Linked DNA regions of Herpetosiphon gulosus. The protein of the gene in region 1 interacts with the protein of each later gene in a pairwise test. Links are inferred from orthologs where the notes say so. Each region holds a gene or a part of one and is shown in the gene's direction. Other genes may lie near its edges. The genes, in order: dprA and recA.

Region 1 (11,720 bases):
TATTAGTGCCACGAGTCAGGTACAAATCAACGCCGTTGGCTCCATTATCTTGGGCTGCGAGGTGAAATGCAGTGCTTGGTATGCTCCAAACACCTTGCAATGTCCAAGTTGTGCCATCGAACGAGAATTTGCGCAAGTTCGTGCCATCGTCGGCGACGTATAAGGTATCTACCCCAACTACACTTGGCTCACGATCTAAGAAAACGAAGCCATAGGGCGAAGTTGCACTAGCAATCGGCATAATCGTTTGGCCAGCAGTGGTTGGCAAGCCAGTGCCAATTTGAAAAATCCCACGTGATGTGGCTGATGATGATGAGAAGTAGAGATTACCACCATAGGTATGCACAACGCGGGTGTTGGTTGGGGTGATCAAGGTAGTGGTTGTGCCGATGCCATTCAGAAACCGCACTCCGCCTGGACTACCTGTCCCGGTTGCCCAAATATTGTCGCCATTACCTGTCGCGCCCCGAATATTGTTAGCACTATAGGAATCAGTAATCACATTGGTTGTATCAATCAGGCCGCTCAGGCTAACTTTAGCAACTACCCGATTGAAGACACTGCTTGATGATGCAGCAATTGCTCCAATCCCAACATCAGCATCATAACCTGCCAGCAGCAGATGTTGTCCATCGCCTGAAAGGCTGAGTGCGCCTTCCGAGGTTGCCGTACCCGACATAGTGACACGGCGGTTATTACCATTCAATGCGGTTGGCATGGGAACAGTTTGCACAAAATCGCCGTTGGTAGTGTACTCATCGAGAAATACTGCTGTGGAAACACTTGAAAGCGAACTGCTGCCGTTACCAACCCGTACTACCACCAAATTGCCGGGGCTAAAGCCACCACCGCCTTGAGTGGTGCGCGGGGCCGCTTGGGCTAAATTGAGGCCAACGACAAGGCTAAATAGCGAGAGCAATGTTACGAACGAGAACATGCGAGGTGTTCGAAACCGATTCAGCACACTGATACTCCTTACTCAAAGCCAACTTCAACTACTCCAAGCTTGTGACAACCATTGACACAGGCTTGAGTGATTCTTAAGCTGTATGATATGGGCAACTTGTGCAGATGCAAGAGCCAACTTTGTGTGAATATGAGGACAACCGCGATGGCATTAACGATTCCGGCTTTGTGGCAACCAGTGCTCGCCGACGAAACTAGCAAGCCATATTGGAACGATCTTGAGGCATTTGTCGCTGCTGAACGGGCTGAACAGCAGGTGTTTCCGCCAGAAGATCAAGTTTTTTCGGCCTTAGAATTAACATCGCCTGAGCAAACCAAGGTGCTGTTGTTGGGGCAAGATCCTTACCATGGCCCGGGTCAAGCCCATGGCCTATGTTTTTCGGTGCTGCCTGGAATCAAAGCGCCACCATCGCTCAAAAATATGTTCAAGGAACTCAAAACCGATCTTGGTTGTGTTGTGCCGAATAATGGCTATCTACTGCCATGGGCCAAACAAGGCATGTTGATGATCAATGCGGTGATGACGGTGCGGGCGCATACCGCCAACTCGCATAAAAATCGTGGCTGGGAGAAATTCACCGATGCGGTGATTCGCCAAGTCAATGCCAAACCTGAGCATGTGGTGTTTGTGTTGTGGGGAGCCTATGCCCAAAAGAAGGCTAGCTTAATCGATACGAGTCGCCATACGATTATTCAATCGGCGCATCCTTCGCCACTTTCGGCTGATAATGGCTTCTTTGGCAGCCGCCCGTTCTCCAAAATCAATGCAGCACTTGAGGCTCATGGCCAAAGCCCAATCGATTGGCAAATTTCAAATTTATAGGTATTTCTGCACCCCAACCCCTTTCAAGGGTAGGTTTTTAACAATGATTGGGTGGGATTTGTAGTCGATGTTCATGCCCTCACCCCTAGTCCCCTCACTCGCTTGGCGAGGGGAACCAGCCTATCATAACCATTGGATCTCCCCTCTCCCGCCGCAGTGGGAGAGGGGTCGGGGGTGAGGGAACGCAAGCAATCATCCAATGGAAGGAGTGGGGGTGAGGGATTTTAAGCTTGGCTAACGATTGAGGCGGTTGTGTAAAAAGAGCAAAATAATCATAAACAACATCAACGCCGTCAAACCAACAAACATCGGGAAGGCGAGGGCAAAATTACCACTGTATAAGCCCGTCACTGCTACCACAAAAAAAATCACCATCACAATGCCCGTAATGTACATGAACCGCCGTGGCCATGGTGATGGTTTGGGAGAACGCCGAGACATAACTGCCCCTTTCAAAAAATTGCCAACGCGGCATGGCTAGAGCCGTAATGCCGTGAGCTTATCGCGGATCTCCTCAATCATAAATGGTTTTGCCAGAAATTGGGTTGTACCAGTAGTACCAAATTGTTGGCTCACTTGTTGTTCATTATAGCCGCTCATAATGACCACGCGAATCTCGGGCTGAATCTGTTTGAGCACTGCTAGGGTGCTTTGGCCATCAAGGTCGGGCATGGTCAGGTCGAGAAAAACGCCCGCTATCTCTTGATGATGGTCGCGGAAGAGGCTAATGCCTCGATTGCCACCCTCGGCGAGTAAGGTTTCGTAGCCCAAACGGCGTAAAATCCGATCAATCACAATCCGCACATCAGGCTCGTCGTCGATCACCAGAATTTTGCCTGGGCCTGAATCGACTAAGGCTGGTTGTTCACTGGCTAGCTCGGTTTGTACTGCTGTCATAATTGGCAGATAAATTCCTATCGTCGTGCCCTGTTGAGGGCGACTCTTGACCGCGATGCCACCCCGATGGCCGCGCACAATCCCTAAAGTAACCGCTAAACCCAACCCGCGTCCAGTAAATTTGGTGGTGAAAAATGGATCGAACATGCGCGAGATCGTCGTATGATCCATGCCTAAGCCTTGGTCGCTAATTTCGATCGCGATATACTGGGCGGGCAAAAATGTGCCAGTGGTGTAGGTGTGGCCCTCGGGCGCTCCTTGCAAATCGCACAAACTGGTTGTAACCGTAAGCATCCCGCTGCTCGACGCTTCAAGCGCATTGATTAGCACATTGCTGATCGCTTGACGCAGATGTTGTTGATCGCCCTCAATTAGCGGCAAGTTATCCTCTAAGTTGCTCTGAATATGGCGTTGCTGGGTCAGGCTTGAGGGCAGCAAGCGAATTGAAGTTTGAACTAATTCGTTGATCATCAGACTGCGGCGTACATCAAGATTTTGGCCAGTGTAGGCAACCATTTGTTTGGTAATTTGGGCAGCGCGTTTGGCCGATTGCTCAATTTCGGCTAAAAGCGGACGCAGGTTGGCTTGCTCAGGTAGCTCGAGCATGGCCAAATGAGTATTGCCAAGAATTGACATAAAAACATTATTGAAATCGTGGGCAATCCCGCCAGCAAACACCCCAAGGCTTTCTAATTTTTGGGTTTCCGAGAAGTGTTGTTCAATTTCTAGGCGTTTTTGCTCGGCCTGCTTGCGTTCGCTAATATCACGAATAATCACTTGGACTGAATTTCGATGCTCAAATAAAATTGCTGAGGTTGAACATTCGCCATAAATTGGTGTGCCATCGCGGCGCAAAAAGGTCGTTTCAATAAAACTGGTGGGAATGGTGCTGGCATGGCGAATCAGCACATAAAAATCATCAGGATCTTGTGGGCGCAAGCCGCTCAGCACCGACTGGCTGAGCAATTCGCTACTGGTGGTTTGAGTTAACGTCAGCCCAGCCTGATTAGCATAGACAATTCGATCATCCTGCACCACAAACAGCGGCAAAGGCAGCATCTCAACAATATGGCGATATTCCTCGGAAATATCGATTAGTGTGCCAACCATGCGCAAGGCTTGGCCATTGGCATCGCGCAGCACATGGCCGCGATCCTGGACAAAGCGATAATGCTGATGTTGATCGAGAAAGCGATATTCAGCTGAAAAAATATCGCTATGCCCAGCAAAAATATCGGTAGTTCGTTGGATGAACAGCTCACGATCATCGGGGTGCAGATGTTCTTCCCACCAAGTTGGGCTGCTGGCAACCTCTGCGCTGGTATAGCCAAACACCGTCGTAAAACTCCGATTTACCACTGTAGTCTGTTGAATCATATCCCAATCGTAGATGCCACCATTCAGCACCGTTTGGGCCAATTCAAAGCGCTCGTTGAGCGAACGCAACTGCTGTTCGACCCGCCGACGTTCGGCCAGTTCAGTTTGGGCTGCGGTGTAGAGCATATGCTTCTCCAGTGCAAGCGAGGCAAAGCGGGCAAATTGTTGCACCATTTCAAGCATCGTAATGCTAATTTGAATCTGACTTGGCTCGTAGATAATCGCTAGTGCCCCAGCGACCGTTTGTTCACGCAATAATGGTAAAACCAACAGGCCATTACCAAAACCATCTTGCGGTGTAAATAAACGCTCACTCCAGGCGGTGTAATCATCAATAATTAATGGCTGGCCGCTGAGGCCGACCTTGCCAACCGCACCTTGGCCTAATTCGATGCGCTGAATCACGTTGATCGCCCCACGGCTCACGACAGATTCCATGGCTTGGCCATCGGCGCTGCGAATATACATCACACCATATTCGCTGCCGACCAAATCGGTTGCTTTCCACAAAATAATTTCGAGCAAATCGGGCAGGGCTGCCTGCTCGATCAGGGCCAACGTCACATCGTGAAGCGAGCCAAGGTAGGCATTTTGGCGCTGCATTTGGCGAATCGTCTGTTTATGGGCAGTTACGTCGTGAATTAAACAAAATAACGCTGGTTGCTGTTGATATTCAAAGGGAGTGATATAAACTTCAACATCACAGACCATTCCTGAACGTAAGCGATGGCGAAACTCATAGCGATTGCTGCCACCAAGCTCACCGTTGCGAATGGCGACCCGATGTTCTTTACTGGTCAATACATTTAAATCCCGAACATTGAGATTACTAAACTCGGTTTGGCTATAGCCATAAAAACGGCAAGCAGCAGCATTGGCCGCTAAAACCCGCCAAGTATCTGGCTCAACAATTAACTCAATCGCTTGAGTTTGTTGAAAAAATTGCAGATTACGCTGTTCGCTGGTGAGCAAGGCCTGCTTGGTAGCAGCGAGCTCAGCCTCTAAACGAGCGATAGTTTGGGTTAATTCAGCGAGCGTTGGTTGCTCCATAGTTGGTTGGAAGGACGTAGCGCTAAAACTATTCATAAACTCGGCCATGGTGGAAAAAAGCCATAATAGGTTCATTATACCGTGAAGCAGGTAGCTTTTGCTACCGCCCGCAATTCCTATTTGCTTTTGCTACCAACTCGACTGATGTATAATTAAAGCGTTACACATGTGTGGGAGTCTGCAATGGATGAACGTCATGCCTACATTGCCTTTAATCTCACTCCTGGTATAGGACCACAGCGGCTACAAGCTTTGATTAAGCATTGTGGCTCGGCTGTGGCAGCTTGGTCGGCCACGCTCGACGATTGGCGGGCGGCTGGTTTGGATCGTCGGAGCATTCAAGCCTTACAGCATGCGCAGCAGCATTTAGACCTTGAGGCCGAGCTACGCACGATTGCTGAACAAAACATCACGGTTGTGCTGCAAACCGACCCGGACTTTCCGGCCATGCTGCACACGATCGATCCTGTACCACCGTTGCTGTACATGCGTGGTTCGCTGATTGAAACTGATCGTTGGGCGGTGGCGATTGTCGGCACGCGTAACCCTACCCCCTACGGTCGTGAGGTTACCTATAAGTTTGCTGGCGAGCTAGCCCGCGCAGGATTGACGGTGGTTTCAGGGTTGGCTTTGGGGATTGATGCAATCGCCCATCGCACCGCATTAGATAACAACGGGCGCACCTTGGCGGTGCTTGGCAGTGGACTCCAACAGATTTACCCGTCGCAGCATCGCCAATTAGCTGCTGATGTAAGCCAACAGGGAGCCTTGCTTTCGGAGTATGCCCCGACGACCGAGCCATTGAGTGGCAATTTTCCTGCACGTAATCGCTTGATTAGCGGGCTAAGTTTGGCAACCATTGTGGTTGAAGCGGGCGAACGTAGTGGTGCATTAATTACTGCTCGCTTTGCGCTCGAACAAGGTCGTGATGTGTTTGCAGTGCCTGGCTCGATTCTCAGTCATAGCAGCGATGGGCCAAATCAATTAATCGTCGATGGTGCAACCCCCTTGCGTTCAATCGAGCAATTGCTGGAGCAGCTGAATCTGCATCAAGCTCAAGCCCAACAAACAGTGAGCAAGATTGTGCCCGAAACGCCAGCCGAGGCCTTGCTCTTGCCCCATTTGAGTGGTCAGCCCACCCATATCGACGAATTAGGGCGCTCGTGTGGGCTAGCGGCCCATGATCTGGCGGCAACCTTGGGCTTGATGGAACTCAAAGGCATGGTTCGCCATGTTGGTGGAATGCATTATGTGCTTGCTCGCGAAACGCCTGCACCCTATGATCTCTCATAACCTAGTAAGGAAATTTTTGTATGGCTTGGGAAAATGATGTTTTACGCTCGCTGAACGAGCAAGGTTGTCGTATGACTGGCCCACGGCGCTTGATTGTTCGCACGATTGCCAGCCGTCGCGAACCATTTACTGCCGAACAACTTGTGGTCGAATTGCCCGATGTTGGTCGGGCCACGATTTATCGCACCTTGGATATGCTGGCAGCAAGCCATTGGTTGGCTCGCATTCACCACGATGAAGGTGATCATGCTTATTTGCCAGCCCACCCCCATCAACATCAATTAGTTTGTACCCGTTGTGGCACTGCGGTTGCTTTTAATACCTGCGATCTCGATGGTATTTTGAACCAGCTTGGGAAATCGACAGGCTTTGTGATTCAAGGCCATGCCCTCGAAGCCTTTGGCCTGTGTGGTCAATGTCAACATAATCGCCCTGAACTGCGGCTAAACTCACGGCTAGGCTAAGGGTTTAGGGTCGATGGAAGGTAGCGCATATGCCCAAAGAATTAACCGTGCGAGTAAGTGCCCGCACAGTCGGCTGGACACTGCTGATTTTTTCAGGGGTCTGGATTACGATTCTGCTGAATCATGTGTTGGTGCTATTTTTTGTGGCGGTGCTGCTGGCAGTGGCAATTTCAGGGGTGGTGCAACGCTTTGAACAATTGCGCATCGCTCGTCCAGTTACAATTTTGGTGATTTACACGATCATCGTTGCCATGTTTATTAGTTTGGGCTTTGTGCTGGTGCCAATGGTCAATCAACAGGTGCGAATTTTGGCCCAGCAATTCCCTGATTTGGTGCGCCAACCAACCCAACAAGCCAGTGCTTGGCTAGCCCAGCAATTTCCAACCTTGCGTGAAACTTTGCCAACTGGCGATTTGGCTGGTCAAGCGGCGCATTATGCTGGCACGGTGGTTGGCGGGTTTAGCGGTGCAGCCTTCACCTTTGGCCGCACCTTGATGGGCGTGATTATTAATTTTATTGTGGTCTTGGTTTTAGCTTTTTTCCTGGTTAGCCGCGCCAATGTTGCCAGCAATTTTATCAAATTGATGATTCCGAGTCGCTTTCAAGAACGCTTAATCACGGTTACCAATGTGATTGGCCGCCGCCTTGGGCGCTGGGTTTGGGCGCAACTGACGGTCGCCACCTTCTATGCCGTTTGTTTTGGTATGGGCCTGTGGATGTTGGGTGTGCCCTATCCGGTTGCGCTAGGCGTGATCGGCGGCATGCTTGAGTTGATTCCCTATGTTGGCGGTTTTGTGGCCACAATTTTAACCATGTTGGTGGCTTTTACGGTGCAGCCAATGTTGGCAGTTTGGGTACTGGTGTTGCATTTGATCGTCGGTAATATTGAAGTACATGTGATTGCCCCCAAAGTCATGGGCCATGCCGTCGAAACTCATCCAGTGATCACGATTTTGGCCTTGTTTAGTGGCATCGAGCTTTTGGGGATTATCGGTGGGGTGATTGCCATTCCTTTGGCGGTGGTTGGCCAAGCTTTAGTTGAAGAGTTTTGGATCAAACGAATTCGTGAAGCCCAACCTACTGCGGAGCCGCTAGCTGCTCGGTCTGAAGCTTCAATCGTGCGCCGAACCCAATTGCGTCGCCGCCCCGCCTTGCGCAAACGTCAGGGTGTTTAATCATTAATTTTCAAGCGGATGGCTAAATAGCTATTTAGTCGGGAACAAATTGAACATTCGTAACGTTGATGCTATAGAAACGTCGCGACAATCCAACATTTGACCCATTCCGCGAAAGGAAATTGGTATGTTAACCCAAATTCGTTCACGCAAACGTTTATTGGCGATTGGCGCTGCTGTCTTGGTGGTCTTTTTAGTCGCTACAAATTTATTTAATGGTTCGGGTAATTCTGTAGGAAACAGACTTGTAACTGTTGGAAGTGCTTTAGATCAAGCTACAATGGCTACAGCTGCGCCAGCCCCAGAGCTGTATCGACAAACAACTACCGATGGTTTAATGGCTGAATCTGATATTGCTGCGGCTCCGGCACTTGGTGGGGCTGCACCAGCCGATGCAGAAAATTCACAAGAACCGAGTGCCGCTCCCAACCAAGCCACCGAGCGTTTGGTGATTAAAAATGCTGATGTTGAAGCCTTAATCGAGTATAAGCAAATGCGTTTGGCCAGTACCCAAATTGAAAATATGGTGCTACGTTTGGGCGGCTACATTGTCGCGACCGATGATGCCAGCAGCAATGATGAAGATCAAGCCTATATTTCGCTGGCCTTTCGGGTTCCGGCTGCCCAATTTGAAAAAGCCTTGAATGCCTTTGAAGAAAATAAACTTGAAGTTGTGCGCCGCGAAGTATCTGGCCAAGATGTAACCGAAGAATTTGTTGATAATCAATCGCGCTTAGCCAACTTAGAAGCCACCGCTGCCCGCATTCGTGAATTGCTGGCCAAAGCCGAAACGATCGCCGATACGATTCAAATCAACGAAACATTAATGCAATACGAAAGCCAAATCGAAGTGATCAAAGGTCGCCAAAAATATCTGAGCGATAGTGCTTCGATGAGCATGATTACCTTGTTGATTCGGCCAAAAAGCGCTGATTACAGCATGTTTGCGAAGATTGATATTGGCCAAAATATCCGCAATGCTTTGGCTAAAGCCGAACGGCCAGGCTGGACACCGCTCGCCGCCGCAACTGGCGCTTGGGACGATGTATTGGAAATTGGCAAAGATGTTGCTGAAACTTTGGTCGTTTGGGCGGTTTGGATTCCAATTTGGTTGCCGTTGGTCTTGGCCGCATGGTTTGGCTGGCGCAAATGGCGTAAATATAGCCAAAGCCAAAATCCCCCACTCACTAATCAAAATCCCCCAGTTAATCAACCCTAAATTGTGGTACCATTTTGGCAACGCCATCGCAGGGCTAAGAGCTAGTGCTCTTGGCCCTTTGTGTTGGGAGGCTTAAATGTTGCTCGATTTACATTGTCACACAATTGCGACACCGCATCATTCGCATTGGACTCCAAACGGATTAATTGAAGCGGCCCAAGCGGCTGGCATTCAGGTTATTGGCATCGCCGACCACAATACTACCAGCCAAGTGACGGCTTTTGCTGAGGCAGCCCAAGTAGCGGGCTTGGATTTTATCGGCGGAGTTGAATTCGATAGCGCCTTCAACGGCAAGCTTTGGCATACCTTGGTCTATGGTGCAAACCCCAACGATCCTGGGATTTTGGGTTTGTGCGAGGCGGTGGTCAGCCGCAACCATGCTGATGCGCAACGCCTGCTAGAGCAAACGCGTAGTGGAGGCCACGATCTCCCAAGCCTAGCCCAAATTGCCGTCGATCGACCTGCTAATTTGGCCGATGTGGCCCATGCCTTGGTGCGCGATGGTATTTGGCCCAGCCAAACTGGCGTTGATCCTGAATCGGCGGGCATGGCTTATTTACTAACCAACCAGCCTGCGGCCTATAATCCCTTGAGTGTTGCTGAGATTGTGGAAGTCGCCCATGCTGCTGGCGGGGTGGCGATTTTAGCCCATCCTGGGCGTGAAAAAAGTGTTTATGCCATCCCAGCAACTGCCGCCGATTTTGCAGAGTTGGCGGCGATTGGGCTTGATGGCATTGAGGTTTATTATCCAATGCATAGCCCTGAACAAGTGGCATTTTTCGAGCAGCAGGCAGCGCTGCATGGCTTTTTGATTAGCGCTGGCGGCGATTCGCATGGCCCGCGTGATCCTTTCAGCCCGCAGCCAGCCGCACGCTGTCGCGATCTTTTGGCTCGCTTTGGAATTGATGTGCTATGAGCGTGATTGTCTGTTTTATTGATGGCGTTGGCTTGTTGCCGCACGCCGCCGCGCCATGGACGACCGCCCATCTACCAACATTGATAAATTTGCTAGGCCAATTGCCCCATAGCAATTTGCAGATTGATCAGCCCAATCTCTATTTTCGGGCGATTGATGCGACCTTGGGGGTTGAAGGCTTACCGCAAAGTGGCACAGGCCATACTAGTTTGTGGACAGGCGTGAATGCTTCGGCCTTGTTGGGACGGCATTATCCAGCCTATCCTGCACCATCGCAACGCCCGATGATCGCCGAACAAAGTTTGTTTGCCAAAGTTCAGCAACTTGGCTGCACCAGTCTGATCGCCACTGTCCATCGTGATCACTATTGGGATCTCGTGGTCAAACGTGAGCAACGCGCGACTGCCGCTGCCCTCGCCGCTCAAGTGGTCGATTTGGCCTTGCCTGCCACGCCCGAATGGCTAGCTGGTCAAGCGGTGACCTGGGACATTACGGGCTATTATTTGCAACAATGGGGTGCTTTGGCGGGCTTGCCCACGATTACTGCTCACGAAGCAGGCTTGCGGCTTGGGCGAGCATTACGTTTGGCCGATTTGGTGCATTACGAGTGTTATTTGCCCGATTTTGTTGGTCATCGCCGGATTGTCGAAACGCCCGAACATACACTTGAATTGATCGATAGCATGCTTGGAGCGATCATCAGCCAAATGCAACCCAGCGATAGCTTGATTCTGGTCAGCGATCATGGCAACCTTGAGATGATCGACCACACCAGCCACAGCCGCAATCCAGTGCCGTTGTTAGTGATCGGAGCCAAGGCCCAAGCTGCTGCCAAGGTCGAAGATATTAGCCAAATCACGCCCTTGATTCTGGATCTATTAATCTAGCGCTATAATAGCAACATTGCTCAGATCCAGCTTATTTTTCGAAGGAGCAAACCCAATGCAATGGTTAAACGAACCGCAACAATGGTCATTTGGTGATGATATCCTGAGCGTTACGGCTGAAACGAAAAGCGATTTTTGGCGCACAACCCACTATGGTTTTATTTTCGATTCAGGCCATTTTTACTATCAAGTTGCCGAAAACAATTTTAACTGTAGTGTGCGCGTCAAGGCCAACTATCAACATCAATATGATCAAGCTGGGCTGATGGTGCGGCTTGATCAATATAATTGGCTCAAATGCGGCATCGAATACGTCGATGGCGCTTACCATGTGAGCGCCGTATTAACCCTTGAACACTCGGATTGGTCGGTGGTAAAGTTGGCTGAAGCTCCTGAAGAACTTTGGCTAACGGTCACGCGCAACGGCGATACACTCCAAGTGCTGTATGCGACTGAGGCCGAGGCCACCCCAACCATGGTGCGTTTAGGGTACTTTCCGCCGGCTTTGCCGGTGCAAGTTGGTCCGATGGCTGCCGCGCCAATCCAAAGCGGTTTTACTGCCGAATTTCGCGATTTTCGGCTCGAAGCGCTAGCCCAAGAATAGCATGTTTGTGTTATTCTAATCAAATAACGAAAACCCAACCATCATGCTT
Region 2 (11,638 bases), on another replicon or contig:
AACGCTTATTGCATGCTGAAGGCTTGGGTTTATTGCTAATTGCAGTATTGGGCTATCGTTGGCAAGGCTTTAGTTGGTGGCAATTTGGTTTGGCCTTGTTTGTGCCTGATATCGTGATGCTTGGCTATTTGTGGGGGCCAAAGGTTGGCAGCATTTGCTATAATTTCGGCCATATTACGCTTTGGCCATTGAGCTTTTTGGCCTTTGGAGTGCTGAACGATTGGCAAGTCGGCCTGCAAATTGGCTTGATCTGGTTAGCACATATTGGGCTTGATCGCATGCTTGGCTATGGGCTAAAATACCCAACTCAATTCAAAGATACCCATTTGGGGCGAGTTTAGAGGAGCAGTAATGGCCTACCCAGCCCAAACCGATTATCCAACGATTATTCGTACCGCCCAAACCTTGATTGAACGCGATGGGGTCGAACAATTGGCCTTAGCCAGCCTTGCCAGCGAGTTGGGCATCAAAGCTCCATCGCTATATCGCTATGTAGCCAACAAAAATGCTCTGCTCAAAGGTGTGGTTACCGTCACAATTCAACAACTATTTGCGGCGTATGATCAAGCGTTAGCCAATAGCCCAAATGATGCGCAAAACCAGTTGTTAGCAATTAGCCATGGGCATCGCCAATTTGCTCATGGGCAGCCCAAAAATTATGCTTTAGCCCTAACTGCTGCTAGCCCTGAACAACGGGCTGATCCGGCGTTGTTGGTTGAAATGGTATTGCCAATTCAGGCAATCATGGCCCAAATTAGCGGTGAAGCAGCCTCGTTGGCAGCTTTGCGCGGCTTGTTAGGGCTGATTCATGGCTTTGTGCTGCTCGAACTCAATCAACAACTCCAGCGTGGCGGCGATTTAAGCAGCACCTTCGATTTGGCCGTGCGCAGCTATTTGGCTGGTGTCGCCAATTTGAATGCCGATTAGAGCATCGTCAGCAAAAGCACCAGTAGCATAATCAAGCCAAATAAAATAATGAATAAGTGAGCATGACTATAAAAAGCATTGATTGTAGCAGATCCAGCGAGTTTGCTATGATCCGACAGATTCTTACGGGTGCGATTGCGCTCCAGATCCTGCTCAGTTAGTTGAATATCGTTGGCAGTTACGCGGCGGCGCTTCAAATATGCCCCAATTTCCTCGCTCGAAACCTGTTCGGAAAGCTGTTGGGCAACATCAACCAAGGCTTCTGGCTCACGTTCTGGAGCCAAATTGCGCTCGGTCGTTGGCTGGTGGCGCATTTTGTTTTGAGGAATACTTCCTTGGCGCACTTCATTTCTGAGCGAACGCAATTCACTGCGTAATGCGAAAACTTCGCGCTCCAAGGTTGTAACTCGATTGCGAATATCAATATCAATCATCTAAAACCCCCTAATCTATTAACATCAAACCTAGGTACGTTGCAGGGCCGCGTGGAGTTGCTATAATGCCCGCAGCAACGACGCTGATGAGCAATGGTGCTAATTCAGATACATTCCCACTGCGGAGGCTTTTGGTATGAAGAAGATTCCTGTTGGTGTGCTAGGCGCAACAGGGATGGTTGGACAACGCTTTTTGAGTTTGTTGATCGATCACCCCTATTTTGAAGTAACGCTAGTTGCCGCTTCGGAGCGTTCGGCTGGTAAGACCTTGTCCGAAGCTGGCCGCTGGATGATCGGCGGCGAAATGCCTAGCCAATTTGCCAAGATGACCGTCCAGCCCGTTGATCAGGTTGGCGATGTTGGCTTAGTGTTCAGTGCCTTGCCCAGTGATGCTGCTGGCCCGACCGAAATTGCTTGGGCCAAATCAGGCGCGTTGGTTTTTTCAAATGCTGGCGCACATCGCCGCGATCCACTTGTGCCGCTGTTAGTGCCCGAAGTCAACCCTGACCATGTGAATTTGTTGGAACTGCAACGCCAACATTATGGTTGGAGTGGCGGGATTTTGACCAACCCCAACTGTACAACCACCCACGCTGTGTTGCCAATGCGAGCTTTGCACGATGCCTTTGGCCTCACCAAGGTTTTGCTGGTGAGTATGCAAGCAATTTCAGGCGCAGGCTATCCAGGCGTGCCAAGCCTCGATATTATTGATAATGTTGTGCCGTTGATCAAAGGTGAAGAAGAAAAAGTTGAGTGGGAGCCACGCAAGCTTTTGGGCACACTTGGCGCTCAGGGCGTGGAAGAAGCCCAGATCACGATTAGCGCTCATTGTAATCGGGTGGCGGTTATCGATGGGCATACCGAGTGTTTATCGTTGGCCTTTGAGCGCCCGCCCGGCGATGAAGCCGAATTGATCGCGGCCTTGCGTGAGTTTAAGGCCGAACCACAAACGCTCAATTTGCCAAGCGCTCCAACCCACCCAATTTTGGTAACTGAATTGGCCGATGGCCCACAGCCACGCCGTGATCGCGATGCCGAACGCGGCATGGCTACCACCGTTGGGCGCGTTCGCCGTTGCCCAATTCTTGATTACAAATTAGTTTTGCTGGGACACAACACCTTGCGCGGAGCCGCTGGGGGTTCGTTGCTCAATGCCGAATTAATGGTTGCTAAGGGCTTGATCAAGGCTTAAAAAGCGCTGCGCACAGAACCAATGGTGCGGAATTCTGTGCGCAGTTGCCGTTAAATAGTATTGATCACCACGATGATCAACCCAATAACCATAAATACGCCACCAACTGAGCGAAACGTTTGGTGTAACCGTTGGGTAAACACCGCATCTGTGCCTCGGCGGGTATCGCTATAAAACCATTGCTCGCGAAATTGGCGCGAAACCAATAAAATGCCACCAAAGAGGATTAATAACACTGCAAAGAGAACCATCAACACACCCCTCATAAAACTGGATATCTAGCTGTATCGTATCACATCAAGCTTAATTAATCATTGAGTGATTTAGGCTATAAATCTAAGAATTTGATTAATATTCTATAGCTCATTAGTCATCAAGCTGATAGTACCAAATCCTCACACGAGCCTCGATACTAGTAATACTGCAAACTAGCACTATTTGTTCCAATGGCCTAAAACAAAAAAAGCCCCCCGTAGGTGAGCTTTGTTATTGAAACCAACCATTGCGAGAAGCCCTAAAACTTAACTTTGGTGAGCTTCGCGTTTTTCGTGATTGAATAATGGGGCTAGCGTCGTCGCCACCAACGTTGCTTTTGCGGCTGGATGAAATAGGGTTCAGCCAGAGGGATCTGGGCATCAGACAGCAGCAAATGGGGCAATTCTTCGACCATCCGTCGCGCCCGATGTTCACCAACCAATTGGGTTGCCACCTGAAAGGCCTCGCGCATAGCGGGAGCACGCGCACCAGTGGGCGCATGGGCATCGCTAGCAATAATTTGGGCCAAATTATGATAAACCATTTGAGTTGTGATATCTTGCAAGCGCTGACCGTGCCAACCAACCAAACTAGCAGCGGTTATTTGAACGACTACGCCACGCTCAATTAATGGGATCAACAGATTAGGATTATCTTGAAAGACACGAGTACGTTCGGGGTGGGCTAGAATGACCCGATGGCCTGCTAGTTGTAAATCAAAAATCGAACGTTGCAGATGTTCAATCACAATATGCGCGGGAGTTTCTAATAAAACAGCGCGACTCGTGCCATAGCCCAAGAGATCACCTTGACGCAAACGTTCGGTCAAATCGCTGGCAACCACCATTTCAGTGCCTAAAACGACTTGTAAGCCTAATTTGGCGCGTTGCAAATATTCGCGCAGTTGCACCACCAAATCGCGCAAGCGTGATGGCAGATAGATCCGCGATTGCGAAGAACCAGGCCCGTGTGGAGTAGCGGCAACACAGGTCACACCTTCGGCAACTAAGGCGCGGGCAATTGCTAACGAACCACTCCAATCGGCAGGGCCATCATCAATACCAGGCAGAATATGACAGTGTAAATCGTACATAGGGTGCGCCTTGTTTTAGTTTCAAACAGACCAAGCAAGTATACCACTATGCCATCGCCCCACAGGAGTGATTTAGGGGGGACGATACGGAGTAGTAATTAACAAAATTAAGTTAATCTCTATAGGTGATGGATTATACCGCTATAGGCTTAAAAGTCAAAGGATTATGTTTGGTTAAAGCAAAAGTACTAGCCAAACTAGGAAAAAAAGCCTTGTACTTGACGAACAAGTGTGCTATACTGGCTTGCAGTGGCGACGTGCAAGTCTGTCGCACTTTTTCGTAAGCAAGAGTATCTACAAGGAGTCCGAGTAATGGCAATCTCACCCGAAAAAGAAAAGGCTCTGGCCGCCGCCCTCAGTCAGATTGATCGCCAATTTGGTAAAGGCGCAATTATGCGTATGAGCGATCAACGCTTATCGATCGAAGCAATTCCAACTGGCTCAATCGCGCTCGATTTGGCGCTTGGGGTTGGCGGGATTCCCCGGGGTCGGGTGATTGAAATTTATGGTCCAGAAAGCTCAGGGAAAACCACCCTGACCCAACATATTGTGGCCGAAACCCAAAAAATGGGTGGCGTTGCGGCCTTTATCGATGCTGAACATGCTTTTGATCCCGTTTATGCCGCCAATTGTGGGGTCAACGTTGAAGACTTGTTGGTCTCACAACCTGACACTGGCGAGCAAGCGCTTGAAATTTGCGAAACCTTGGTGCGCTCAGGCGCAATCGATGTGATTGTGGTTGACTCGGTAGCAGCGCTCGTACCACGCGCCGAAATTGAAGGCGACATGGGCGATTCACACGTTGGTTTGCAAGCCCGTTTGATGTCGCAAGCCTTGCGCAAGCTCTCGGGCGCTGTCTCCAAATCACGCACTGCTTTGATTTTCATCAACCAATTGCGGATGAAAATCGGTGTGATGTTTGGTAACCCTGAAACCACCACTGGCGGCAATGCACTCAAATTCTATGCCTCGGTGCGTTTAGATATTCGCAAAGTTGAAAGTATCAAGCAAGGTCAAGATGTGACTGGCGCTCGTGCACGGGTCAAAGTTGTTAAAAATAAAGTTGCACCACCTTTCCGCCAAGCTGAGTTCGATATTATGTATAACGAAGGCATCTCGCGCGAAGGCAATATCGTTGATGTTGGTGTGACCATGGAAATTCTGCGCAAGAGCGGGGCTTGGTTCTACCTTGGCGATGATCGCTTGGGCCAAGGCCGCGAAAATGCTAAACAATTCCTCAAAGATAATCCAGCTTTAGCCGATGAAATCGAAAAGATGATTCGGGCGGCTTCACCAGGTGCGCCTACCGCCAAGGTTATTGTTGGGGCGGCGGCTGCCAACGGTGCTGCGCCTGCCGATGATGGCGATGGGATTTTCGACGACGAATAGTCAGTGTTATTAATTGATTAAAGAGGGCGTAGCACACCAATGCTACGCCTTTTTGTTTGAGGAATTGCCATGCCAACAGGAACCATCACCATGCTCGAAATTCAACAGCGCGATCATGAACGGGTCAATTTGTATATCGATTCGGTGTTTGCCTTGGGTATTAGCTTGCGCACATTGGAACAGCAAGGGTTATACAAAGGCAAGGTGCTGAGTGAAGCCGATTGGCAAGCCATCGCCAAGGCTGAAGAGATCGATAAAGCCTACAATGCCGCCTTAGTTTTTCTGGCGGCTCGGCCACGCTCTAGCCAAGAAATTCGCACGCGCTTGCGCCAACGTGAATTTCCTAATGAACATATCGATTTGGCAATTGAAAAATTGGCTCAACTTGGCTTGGTTAATGATGAGGCTTTTGCACGGTTTTGGGTCGAAAATCGCCAACAGCATCGGCCTAAGGGAGCCAGAGTAATTCAAGCAGAGCTGAGTCAAAAAGGGGTCAAACGCGAATTAATTAGCGAAGTGTTGAATGAATTAACTGATCAGAATGAAGAACAAGCACGAGCTTTCACCGTTGCGCGTACTGCCTTGCGGCGCTATGCCAACGAACCAACTAAAATGGCGTTTAGCCGCAAAATGGCGGGCTTACTGCAACGGCGCGGTTTTGGCTTCGACACAATCAAACCTGTGCTTGATCAACTTTGGCAAGAGCTGCAATCAAATAGCGAATCGGATGAAACTGAAACGGACGACATTGATTAAGCTGCTCGCCGCACATGGGTTTGGAGCAGTGACTGAATGGCTTTTTCGAGCGTCAGATAATTTTTTACCAAATTTGCTTGCATATCAAGCGAAACTAAGGCTGTGGCAACTTCAGGACGCAAGCCAACCAAAATTGTTTTTGTGCCAAGCAATTGGCCAGTTTTGGCAATTTGAATAATTGTTTCGGCTACAACTCGATCAATTAATGAAACTCCCGTAATATCCAAAATGATCGTATGGGCACTCGAACGTTCGATTGCTGCAAAAATATCGTGGCGTAAAGTTTGTGCATGCTCAGCGGTCATTTCGCCAATCAAGGGCGCAATTAACACCCGTGGCAAAACTGGAATAACTGGAATATTTAATTGAGCCACAATCGTTTGACTGGTTTGTAATTCGTTGAGAGCTTTCTGGAGAATTTTCTCACGTTGTGCTAAATCATTCAGTGCTTGTTGGAGTCGCTGGTTGCGTTCGGTAACTTTTTGCTCTAATAGATGCTGTAATTGCTGTGATTCATCTTCACGCTGGAGTAAATTGTAAATCTCCATGTGCAAGCTACTGCCAAATCGTTCAACTAATAAGGCTTGGCTGACAATTGCAATCGTCATCGTCACAAAAATAACCCAAAAATTTTCGATCATATCGATTGGTTGTAAAATGCCAGCCGATTCAAGTATACCAATTGAAGCTACAATTACAATTGAGGTAATTGCATTCAAAATCAAGACTTTTCGATTATTCAGTAGCGCACTGATAATTAAAGGAATCGTAAAAAAGACAAAACCATAGGTGCTATTTTCACGTAAAATCCCAACGACCGCATAGCCTATCAGTAACATCAATTGAATGCTAGCACTCACAATCATTGCCGCTCGTTGCAAATGATTACGGCGTAGCTGCTGGAGCGCAATCGCCGCACCGATGCCCATGGTTGAATAAGCACCCATCGCCATGAGCAGTTGTTTGAAGGTATCGGGGGTGGCAGGAAAAATCAAAAAAATAACCGCTGAACTGAGCACTCCAACGATCGCAATTCCAAATAAACCCAGCACAATCGCTTGGAATGCACGGGATTGGCGGCGTTCAATCAGGTTGGTTTGTGGTAATTGGGCAAACCATAAGCGCCAGCGGCTCAGCATAACCTGTTCCTCTTTGGTACTAATTCAATTCCAGCCGTTGATTAATCAGCGATAAAACTGCTTGTTCAAGATTTGCAAAGGTCTGAATTGCTGGGAAATTGATGTGGAGTGCGATCAGCGTTTCGGCAACTTCGGGCCGTAAACCGACCAAAATAGTGCGAACCTCAAGAAAACGCACAGTTCCAGCGATATGTAGCAAAGCCTTACCAATAAAGGTATCGATGGTGGTTACGCCAGTTACATCAAGAATGATTGTATGGGCTTTGTTGGCTTCAATTGCATTGAAAATGTTTTCAGCAAAAGCTTCAGCGCGTTCGCCCGAAACCTCGCCAACCAAGGGAATAACCAAAATTCGTGGCAAAATTGGCAAGACTGGGGTGCTGAGCTGGGTAAAAATCTGTTTGCTATGTTGCAATGTAGCTAAGGTATGCTGTAAATCAAGCTCGCGTTGTTCAAGCTCGGCCAGCGCTTGACTCAGGCTAGTGGTTCGCTCGTTAACCGTGATTTCCAATGAATCGCGTAATTGGTTCAGTTTAGCATCACGCTCTAAGGCTTCGTGCAAGGTGTGGCGTAGGTTGCTACCAAAGCGATCAACAATCACTGCCTGAAGAATTGTTAGCAAGCTAAATGTACCAACAATTGCTTGAAGATTAATTGGCAACAACAATTTACCCGCTAAGCCACGCGATTCTGCCAAACCGATTAGCAGAAAAATCGTCAGCGATAGGCTGGTCATAGCTAAAACAACTCGCCGATTGCTCAACAACCCAGCTAAGACAATTGGCATCGAGAATGAAACTAGTGTAAAGCCAACCGCTTGGGTATACACACCAATTGCCCAAAATGAAATCAACAATTGGATGAGAAAATTGCTGAGTAAAATCAAAATTGCTTGTTGCAGGGCATTAAAGCGAATCCGCCATAGCACCAACAACGAACTCAAGCCCATCACACCATAGCAAACCGCTGCCAACAGCATTTGATTCGAGGAGCCGCTAGTAATGGGTGCGGTAATAACTCCAATCGCCGAAACTAGGATTAGCGTGAGTACCATATGTTGTAGCAACATGGCTTGGCGACGTTCGACCACATGTTGTTGGGGCAAACGTTGAAGCCAGGCTTGCAAGCGCATAACCATAGAGGGGATTCCTTAGCTATCTAGATTCGCTTTATTATCCCCCCTTTGTCAATTATTTGCCTTGTTGTTCGTCCTGTTTTAAGTACCCCGTAGAGGGGATATTCGGGTTAGGCTGATCGCAGTGCAAGCGGCGCATTCAGCCCATTACTAATCTTCGGGGTTTGCTGAATGCCCGCTAGATCGCTAGCATCGAGCACGGCATTATAGGTTGCTTCAAATAGGGCTTGAATATCAGTAGTTTGGCCAGCGGCGATTTGCTCGACCAACTTGGCTGTGAATAACGAGTTTGGCTCACCAGGCAAAATGTAGGATTGTTCGCTATCTTGGCAGCCAGCCAAAAGCACTTGATTGGCAGGAATTGGATCGCCACCAGCGCTAGCAGGAATCGTGGCATTGCCAATAATTTGCTTAACCAAGCCTGCTGGTAATTCTTTGGCGATCAAGCCTGCTGGAGCCATCGCGCCTGTGCCACTATGGCAAGCGTCGAGCACCACCAATAACGGGGCTTTTTCACGAATTGGGGTCAGCCAAACGCGTAATTCATCATCGCGCACAAAACTGCCTACACCTTGCTCCAAGCCACATTCATACGGACACAAAAACTCCTCTTTACCATCGCTCTCGTCACCATTATCGTCGTCGAAGCTGGCTCCATGGCCTGAATAATAGACAATCGCCAGATCATCAACGGAGACTTCGCCCGCCAACCATTCCAAGGTCGCCTGAATATTGGCTTTGGTGGCTTGATCATCAAACAAGACTCGCTCAAGTAAGGGCTGAGTGCTCAAGGGTCGCAGCGCATTCAAAAAAACTTGGGCATCATCACGGCAGGTTGGCAACGGTGGAATCGCCGGATTGGCATAGACACTAACTCCAATTGCCACGACCAGCAAACGATTTGGCATAGATTGCTCCTTCTAGCGTTTTCCAATCGGAATAAAAGCGGCCCAATAAAATGGATGGACTAAATGCGGTTTATCAGGCTGGGCCAGCATTTTTTGCTTAGCCTTGGTCAAGATTTCGGCTTTATCAGCGCTTGGTTGTTGGCTCAGCAACTCAAAATAAGCCTCAACTAAATCCATGGTTGCCAACACATCAACCGACCACAAACTAGCAATAATTGTCGGACTACCGCGAAACATCAAGGCGCGAGTCAGACCATTGATGCCCTCGCCACGTGAAATTAGGCCCAAACCACCTTGGCATGCTGCCAAAAAAATCAATTCGGTATTGGGCATGCGTAATTCAAAAAGGTCATGAATGCCCAAAAATCCATCTTGCCCGCTCTGATCGCTACTGCAATCAGGCGCTGCCAAATTAAACACCAAGCCCGAAAATTGCGGATATTTATCGTTGAACACGCCATGGCCTGCAAAAATGATGTAGCGAATGGCCTGCTCAGTCAAAATTCGCTTGAAATTAGCTTCGTTGGATTGAAATTCAGCTTGATAGGGCGTGTGATCTGCTTGCCAAGCGGTTAGTTGCAAGGTGGTTCCATGCTCAGCCAAATCGCCTAATACCTTACTGAGCACACTAGTTTGGCTCAAATCGTTGTAGCTAATCAGCAATTCTTGGGCGTAAATATGGCCTGGATAGACGCTGGGCACATTGGTTTGGTAGTTGATGTTGTAAACGCCTAGCGCCAAATTTGGCGCTGGCGTTGCTGTTTGTTGCTGAAGTTGCAGCCAAAGGCTAATCGATTGGGCAGTGGAAATTGTGGCGTGATTCAGCCAATAAAATGGCACAAGATCACGGCAAATTTGCTCAGGCGTAGCTTGGTTAGGGGCTTTTTGGCGATAGGTCGCTGGATCAAGCGGCTGTTGATTGGCATCAACGGGATCATCAAAAAACAGTAAATCAAAGGGCAAATAATACAAAATTCCATCTGGAATGATGATTAATTGTTTGCCGCGCAGTTGCTCTTTTTGCCCCGCTGCCCATAGTGGCCCAAGCAAACACTCAACGACATGGCGATTGGCTCGAACAAATTCTTGCCAACGAGCAGCCCCACGCTGAGCATACCAAATCAAGCGGGCCACAGCATATTCAATTTTGGCGCGGCAGGCTAGCTCAAATGCTTGTAGCTGCTGACCATTGGCATACAGCAAATAGCTCCATTCGCTGCCAATCGTAAAGCTCAAAATCACCGTGTTGGGTCGTTCGGTCAAGGCTGTTTGCAAGCTTGGCCAGGTTACTAGCTGCGGCTGGAGTTCTTGATTTTGGCTTTCCAAGGCTTGGGCAATGCTGCTTTGAAGTGCTTGCCAATCGGCAAATGCGGCACGCTGATCGTTCAATAATTTAACTAGATCATCGCCAGCGGGCTGTTGCATCGCCAAGCGAATCGCCATACTTCGCGCGGCCAACGCGGCGGCCAGGGCTAGTCGTTGCTGCTTTAACTCAGGGCTAAGTTCACGCTCACGATCAATTTGGCTAGCCTCAAGCAGTTGTTCAAAGCCATGGGCACGCAGGCTTTCACTCAATTGCAATAAGCTGCTACGATCGTTGGAATGGTTGAAATGAAAATGCATGGCGCATTCGAACACCTGAAATTTATCTTGCAGCGCGGCCATTTGCCAATCGCTTTGCTGTACATTATTACGTAACATTTGCACCAATTCGCAGGCATTGGCATAGGCTTGTTGGGCTTTGGGCAGATCATTGAGTGCTTCGTAGGCTCGTGCCATGGTCAACCAAACCCGCCAGCCAGCATCGGGAATCAACACGCCGCGCATTTGGGCTTGTTTCAAGGCCGCTTGAGGATTAAGATCACTCAGATTCAGCGCTTTCAAGCAATTTTGGGCGGCACTCAAGGCCTCGGCTGGCTGCTTCAGCAACAATTGCACTTCGCTGATATTGGCAAACAACACCGCCTGCATCACCCGATCCGCCGTGGTTTGGTTGAGCAGCGCCAAGGCTTGTTGCAACAAGGTCAAGGCTTGTTGATAAAGCTGGGCTGGCTCCCCTAAATCCTGCAAGCTTGCCGCCAACTCGCTAGAAAACCAACCAGCCTCAAGCACCAAATTGGCTTGGAGCCAAGCAATATTGGCTTGATTGGCGATGATCAAGCTGCGATATTGGGCCAAATTTGGCTCTTGTTCAGCCAAAATTAATGCTTCGGCATAGGCTTGTTGCGCTTGAACAAGGGCTTGGCGATGCTTGGTATATTTCAGCCCTAGAAAATGTTCAGGTGGTTTATCGCCGCGCAACAACACTTGCTCAGTTTTGTCGTAGCTGACATAGCCACGATGATCAAGCAAATTGTTGCGTACAAAAGCGATATTGCCACGATTGATCGCTGCTAAACACTGGCCTTCA

Evidence for each region.
Region 2: the proteins of dprA (region 1) and recA interact in binary tests that used the Bacillus subtilis proteins (3 or more experiments, as listed by UniProt). The link is inferred for Herpetosiphon gulosus from one-to-one orthologs.

The regions. Positions count from the first base shown.
Region 1 is NZ_BAABRU010000010.1:108,437-120,156, forward strand. The notes cover bases 4,358-7,351. They hold dprA (DNA-processing protein DprA), read left to right. Parts: upstream 4,358-5,296; coding sequence 5,297-6,406; downstream 6,407-7,351. Other genes in these bases: ABEB26_RS14785 (PAS domain S-box protein), read right to left, coding at 4,358-5,161; ABEB26_RS14795 (Fur family transcriptional regulator), read left to right, coding at 6,427-6,870; ABEB26_RS14800 (AI-2E family transporter), read left to right, coding at 6,900-7,351. Also shown: ABEB26_RS14770 (CHRD domain-containing protein), read right to left, coding at 1-964; ung (uracil-DNA glycosylase), read left to right, coding at 1,112-1,789; ABEB26_RS14780 (hypothetical protein), read right to left, coding at 2,024-2,230; more of ABEB26_RS14785, read right to left, coding at 2,267-4,357; more of ABEB26_RS14800, read left to right, coding at 7,352-8,045; ABEB26_RS14805 (DUF4349 domain-containing protein), read left to right, coding at 8,173-9,264; ABEB26_RS14810 (PHP domain-containing protein), read left to right, coding at 9,341-10,180; ABEB26_RS14815 (hypothetical protein), read left to right, coding at 10,177-11,067; ABEB26_RS14820 (DUF1349 domain-containing protein), read left to right, coding at 11,123-11,671. UniProt on the Bacillus subtilis protein: Protein that helps load RecA onto ssDNA during transformation. Binds cooperatively to circular ssDNA, is able to bridge different segments of DNA. Favors the loading of RecA onto SsbA- or SsbB-coated ssDNA and formation of RecA-DNA filaments.
Region 2 is NZ_BAABRU010000027.1:9,851-21,488, reverse strand. What follows is about bases 3,340-6,251. They hold recA (recombinase RecA), read left to right. Parts: upstream 3,340-4,213; coding sequence 4,214-5,290; downstream 5,291-6,251. Other genes in these bases: ABEB26_RS23400 (STAS domain-containing protein), read right to left, coding at 6,043-6,251; ABEB26_RS23405 (RecX family transcriptional regulator), read left to right, coding at 5,360-6,046; ABEB26_RS23415 (tyrosine-protein phosphatase), read right to left, coding at 3,340-3,901. Outside these bases: ABEB26_RS23440 (DUF4260 domain-containing protein), read left to right, coding at 1-341; ABEB26_RS23435 (TetR/AcrR family transcriptional regulator), read left to right, coding at 352-927; ABEB26_RS23430 (hypothetical protein), read right to left, coding at 924-1,361; asd (aspartate-semialdehyde dehydrogenase), read left to right, coding at 1,498-2,553; ABEB26_RS23420 (hypothetical protein), read right to left, coding at 2,604-2,804; more of ABEB26_RS23415, read right to left, coding at 3,119-3,339; more of ABEB26_RS23400, read right to left, coding at 6,252-7,185; ABEB26_RS23395 (STAS domain-containing protein), read right to left, coding at 7,205-8,323; ABEB26_RS23390 (caspase family protein), read right to left, coding at 8,431-9,228; ABEB26_RS23385 (CHAT domain-containing protein), read right to left, coding at 9,241-11,638. UniProt on the Bacillus subtilis protein: Multifunctional protein involved in homologous recombination, DNA repair and competence.